2 regions of the Pseudoalteromonas sp. CO109Y genome follow, and region 1 is predicted to be linked to the other one. Evidence: predicted binding sites of a transcription regulator. Region 1 holds the regulator's gene; the other holds the start of a gene.
The links. Region 1 encodes sigma-54, which starts transcription at its own class of promoters, with help from an activator protein. Its sites were predicted from a motif close to GTTGGCACGNNNNTNGNNT; they were not measured.

Region 1 (3,186 bases):
TTAAAAATGTCGGTCTTGAAGTTGAAGCTGGCAGTATTGTTGGCTTGCTTGGTCCAAATGGCGCAGGTAAAACAACGACCTTCTATATGATTGTAGGCCTAGTACCTAGCGACAAAGGTAAAATCAGTATTGATGATAACGATATCACCCTTTTACCAATGCATAGCCGTGCGCGTTTAGGTATTGGCTATCTGCCACAAGAATCGTCAATTTTTCGAAAGTTGACGGTTTACCAAAACTTGATGGCCATTTTAGAAACTCGTAAAGATCTAAATAAAACCACCCGCGAAGAAACACTCAATAGCTTACTTGATGAGTTTAGTATTCAACACATTCGTGACAGCCAAGGTATGGCGCTGTCAGGTGGTGAGCGACGCCGTGTAGAAATTGCTCGCGCATTAGCCGCTAATCCTAAATTTATCCTTTTAGATGAGCCTTTTGCTGGTGTTGATCCAATTTCAGTGTTAGATATAAAGAAAATTATTGAGCACCTAAAAAATCGTGGTATCGGTGTACTAATTACTGACCATAATGTTCGAGAAACCCTTGATGTTTGTGAAAAAGCCTACATTGTTTCTCATGGGGAGCTAATTGCATCAGGCACACCTGAGCACGTATTAGCAGACCAAACTGTACGCGATGTATATCTAGGCGAGCAATTCAGGCTGTAACCATTACGCCAGCGACTAGAGCATCTGCTAGACTTATAACAATGACAATAAATCGATAACTGTGTTTATACAGGTATCGATAACTTAAAAAGGATTGTTAGGGATACATGAGGCAATCATTACAGCTGCGCATGGGCCAGCAACTTACAATGACTCCACAACTGCAACAAGCTATTCGTTTGTTGCAGCTCAGTACATTGGATCTCCAGCAAGAAATTCAAGAAGCGCTTGATAGTAATCCTCTACTTGAAGTGGAAGAAGCGGATTACAACGAAGAAAGCACCGGCAAGAATGAGCAAAAAGCTGAATCTGACGATGTACAAGTCAGCGCGTCTGCCGAAGAAGCACCTAGCGAGTACGAGCAAGAAAGTAGTGATGCTCTCAATAAAGACACCGTAAGCGATGACTTAGCAATGGATGTTACCTGGGATGAGTACATGAGTGCCGCCCCTTCAACATCGTCAGGGCCAATGCCTGAAGATGAATCTATCTATCAGGGAGCATCAACCGAAACCCTTCACGAATACCTGATGTGGCAATTGCAACTCACGCCATTTAGCCCTACTGATGAAGCGATTGCTGTGGCAATTGTAGAAGCTATCGATGACTCAGGTATTTTAACGGTAAGCTGTGAAGATATCGTCGAAAGCTTTAATCAAAATAACGATGAAGAAGAAATCGAACTTGATGAAGTCGAAGCGGTCTTAAAAAGAATTCAGTTATTTGATCCTGTGGGTATTGGCGCGCGCAGTTTACAAGAATGCCTGTGCATTCAGCTACGCCAATTCGATGCCGATACGCCATATTTAGCTGAAACTAAAATGGTTTTATCTGAGCATATCGAATTATTAGCGAGTCGCGACTATCGAACTTTGATGAAAAAGACTAAGCTTAAAGAAAATGAGCTTAAAGAAGTGATGACGCTTATTCACAGCTTAAATCCTAAGCCTGCGGATAGCATAGTACGCGAAGAATCTGAGTACGTTATACCTGATGTATCAGTGAAAAAAGTGAAAGGCCGCTGGGTAGTCGAGTTAAACCCAGATTGTATGCCAAAGATTAGAGTGAACAGCCAATATGCGGCGATGTCTCGCTCTGTTAAATCAAGTAGCGACAGCCAATTTATTCGCTCTCACTTACAAGAAGCAAAGTGGTTTATTAAGAGCTTAGAAAGCCGTAACGATACGCTATTAAAAGTGACCAACTGTATCGTTCAACAACAACAAGCTTTCTTTGAGCATGGCCCTGAGGCAATGAAGCCGATGGTGCTAAATGATGTTGCTGAAATGGTCGAAATGCATGAATCGACGATTTCACGGGTAACAACGCAAAAATATATGCATACCCCACGGGGTATTTTTGAGTTGAAATATTTCTTCTCAAGCCATGTCAGCACCGAAAATGGTGGTGAGTGTTCTTCTACAGCAATACGCGCTTTAATCAAGAAGTTAGTCGCTGCAGAAAACTCAGCTAAACCATTGAGTGATAGCAAAATTGCAGATATATTGGCTGAGCAAGGAATTAAAGTAGCTAGACGTACAATTGCAAAATATCGTGAGTCTCTAGCAATACCTCCGTCTAATCAGCGTAAGAGTCTGATTTAGACGTTTTACATAGAAGGAAAAATGCTTATGCAACTAAATTTAACTGGTCGTCATGTAGAAATCACAGATTCATTAAGAGACTATGTAAACACCAAGTTTGCAAAACTAGAAAGGCATTTTGACCATATTAATAATGTTCATGTCATTCTAGATGTAGAAAAATTAAGCCAAAAAGCAGAAGCAACTTTACATGTAAACGGAGGCGAATTATTCGCTTCAACAGAACATCAAGATATGTACGCAGCCATTGACTCACTGATCGATAAACTTGATCGCCAAGTCATTAAACACAAAGAGAAATTAGCTCGACATTAAATTATGAAACTAAGTTCACTTACTAACCAGGACTGCAGCAAAGCTGCGGTCCTTTTTAATAGCAAAAAAAGAATTCTTGAATATATCAGCGAACTGGCCCACCAGCAGCTTCCTCATTTATCGCAACAAGATATCCTAGATGCTTTACTCAACCGAGAAAAACTAGGCAGCACCGGCATTGGCCGAGGTATTGCTATTCCACATGGCCGAATGAGCGGCGCAGATGAGCCTCATGCATTTGTGATAGTGAGTGAATCCCCTATTAATTTTGATGCAATTGATAATCGTCCAGTTGATATTTTTGTGGCACTCATCGTACCAGATGGTGACTGTCAGCTTCACCTAAAGACCTTATCAACAATTGCTGATAGACTTAAAGATAAAGAGTTTTGTAAACAGCTGCGTAGTGCTACTACCGATCAGCAACTGTTTCAGGTCATATCAGCAGAGGCATAAATGGAATTAATAATTATCAGCGGTCGCTCAGGCTCAGGTAAATCGGTCGCTTTACGAGTACTTGAAGACTTAGGCTATTATTGCGTTGATAATATTCCGGTTAATTTACTGCCTTCGCTCGTACGTAGTGTGTCTGATAA
Region 2 (3,186 bases), on a different contig from region 1:
TTGTCTGCTTGCCCTGAAATACGCACTGACACTTCACCATCTTGTGAAACAGTGATTGATTGCGCATCGTCTGGAACATTCATTTCCGGCTGTAAAGGAAAACCTGCGCCCGACGTTACAATGCGGCCATCTTCGTCAGTCGTGAATTGACCGTTACGCGAATAGGCAATGTTGCCATCTGGCAATTGCACTTCAAAAAAACCTGGTCCTGAAATCATCCAGTCCAATGAATTTTCAGTGGTAAGCATGTTACCTTGTGAAAAGTTCTTTTGGTTAGCTACCACTTTGGCACCGGCACCAAGCATTAAACCCGATGGCATTTCAGTGTCTTGAGATGAACGACCACCTGGTTGATTGATGTTTTGATATAGTAAATCTTCAAATACGGCGCGGCTTTTTTTATAGCCTACCGTGCTGGCATTCGCGAGATTATTTGAGATCACCGAAATATCGGTTTGCTGGGCGTCAAGCCCGGTTTTACTGATCCATAATGCAGGATTCATAACTCTACCCTCTCAGTCATCTTAAACAATGCGTAACAGCTGATCTTGACGCTCGTCGAGCTCTTCGGCTGTTTTCATTAATTTAACTTGTAATTCAAATTGGCGTTGATTGCTGATCATGTCGACCATTTCATGCACTGGGTTTACGTTCGACATTTCAAGCGTACCCGACAGTACTTTTACGTTTGGTGAAATATCACAAAAACCACAAAGGTCATTGACCAACATGTCTTCTTTTGGTCGAAATAAACCGTCATTACCTTTTTCAAGCTGAGTGTTATCAGCCTCAATCACTTTTAAGCGATCAACCACTTCCAAAAAGTTTGCTGGCGCTCCTTGTGGGCGAACCTGAATAGCACCGTCTTCACTAAACTCAACTTTCTCGATAGGTAATGGCAAAATGATTGGACCACCTTCGCCAATTACTTGACGGCCATGGCTAGTGATCAACGCGCCATCTGGAGTAATGTTTAATGTGCCAGTTTTGGTGTACGCCTCATTGCCTGATGCATCTTGTACACTCAACCAACCACGGTCACTCATCGCGATATCAAGCTCGCGGCCAGTTTCAACAAAACCACCCGATTCCATATTAGATCCAGGGCGTTCTTGCATTGCAAACACCCTAGATGGCAGACCTTCACCGAAGGCTTGCATAGAGCGAGCTTGTGCAAAATCAGCTTTAAAGCCAGTGGTGTTAGCATTAGCAAGGTTGTTGGCCTTGAGTTCAAGACCTCGCAAACTTTGTTTAGCACCCGACATGGCAATGTAGACCATTTTGTCCATAACATTGACTCACTAAAAATACGATAACTAAGAAATGCAATAAAAGTGCCAAAGTAAAATTGACGCTAAAATAGAAGAGAAAAATGAATAATTAGAATGAAAAAAGGCTGCCAATAGAGGGAGCAGCCTTCGTGTCGGATTAAGCTTAGAGCCGTTAAAATTAACGGATCTGTAGGATGTTTTGCTGTAGTGTTGAGTTAACCTCAAGCGCACGTGAATTTGCTTGGAAGTTACGCTGCGCACTAATCAAGTCAACAAGTTCGTTAGTTAGGTTTACGTTTGATTGTTCAAGCGCAGATGAGTTAATTGAACCCAAGGTACCTGAACCTGGTTCGCCAGCAATAGGCTCACCTGACGTTAAACTCTTCTTCCAAGAAGTATCACCCACTTGTTGTAAACCCTGTGAGTTCGAAAAGCGTACCATGGCAACTTGACCTAAGAATGAAGTGTCACCATTACTGTATGAAGCAACAATTTTACCGTCAGAACCGATATCGATACCTGATAGACGACCTACAGTCGCACCATCTTGTTCCAGTGCTTTTACTTCAAAGTTACTAGCATATTGAGTAGGTACTTTATTCGCTGTTGCCGCTTCATCACGCCAGTTCATCGTTACATCATCAGGGAAACTAGCACCATTAGATAGTAAGTCAGATAAACCTGTCGCAGCGCCTGCGCCATTTGGTAAAGTTAATGGGTTAAATGATGCATCAGTATTAGCAACACCATCCGTGTTAAGTGGTAAACCACTTGAATCAAATTGGAATGTAGTTAGTGGTGTATAAGGCGTTGTTGTTTGCTCTACACCACTTGCATCAAATGGTTTTTCATCCAGTGTGGCGTATACTTGCCACTCATTGTCATTACCTGTCACAGCTGCATCAGTTTTAACGAAGAAGAACTGTAAAATATGTGGCTCACCTAATGAATCATACACAGTTGTTGATGTTGAACTATTATATGTAGCACTTGATTCAGGATCAAACGGTGTCACTGTTGGCGCAGAGGCACGTGAATCAAGGTTAAATGATGAATAAACATTCGTGGTTGCACGCGGTGAACCTGATGCATCAGGAATTTGTAACGCTGAAGATGTACTTAAGCTAACAGAAGTGGTATCACCGGTTGCTTCATCAACAGGGAAACCTTGTAAGTAGTTACCGCTTGCATCAACAATGAAGTTATCCTGGTTTAGTTTAAACGCACCTGCACGAGTATATGTGAAGTCTTGCGCGCCTAGGTCATTCGCCATTGCGAAATAACCTTCACCAGTGATCGCTAAGTCAAGAGAGTTATTTGTGAAAGATAACGAGCCTTGGTGGAATTGCTGTGCCACCATTGTCGTTCTTACACCGTCACCATTTTTTGTTTTACCAGAACTAAATACTGATGATGCGTATACATCAGCGAACTCTGCACGAGACTCTTTAAAGCCCGTAGTATTAACGTTAGCAATATTATTTGCTGTAACGTCTAAATCTTTTTGCGCGGCTGCTAAGCCTGTTAATGCTATATTGAAGCTCATAACTCACCTCTAACCTATCTCTTAGCCTAAGCTAACCCAAACCTTTTTTTACTTATGCGATTTCAGCTATATCAGTTAGCCTAACCGCACCCTCTTTTGTATTTACGATAATGCCGCTTGCGCCATTAATATTGACACTTTCAATATTCTTAAAGGTCGCCATTGGCATACTGCTGTAGTCTCCATTTACAAAGCCTTCAGCACTGATGTCATATTCACCTTCAGGTAGCACATTGCCATCATTGTCTTTACCATCCCATTCAAAACGAAGTGCACCCGCTGACTGAGAACCTAATTCAATGGTACGCACTAACTGGCCTGATGAATCCGTTATTCTTAGCGTTAAAGATTCAACAGCGGTTTCTGCAA

Region 2: EXT43_RS06675 (flagellar basal body rod protein FlgF) is a predicted target of sigma-54. The motif match lies at 1,324-1,342, and genes of this name have one in related genera.

The regions. Positions count from the first base shown of each region.
Region 1 is NZ_SGPD01000006.1:16,604-19,789, reverse strand. It holds gene lptB (LPS export ABC transporter ATP-binding protein) at 1-671, shown strand, start outside; gene EXT43_RS01030 (RNA polymerase factor sigma-54) at 779-2,275, shown strand; gene hpf (ribosome hibernation promoting factor) at 2,303-2,590, shown strand; gene ptsN (PTS IIA-like nitrogen regulatory protein PtsN) at 2,594-3,046, shown strand; gene rapZ (RNase adapter RapZ) at 3,047-3,186, shown strand, end outside.
Region 2 is NZ_SGPD01000017.1:105,695-108,880, reverse strand. It holds gene flgG (flagellar basal-body rod protein FlgG) at 1-503, opposite strand, end outside; gene EXT43_RS06675 (flagellar basal body rod protein FlgF) at 525-1,289, opposite strand; gene flgE (flagellar hook protein FlgE) at 1,450-2,817, opposite strand; gene EXT43_RS06665 (flagellar hook assembly protein FlgD) at 2,870-3,186, opposite strand, start outside.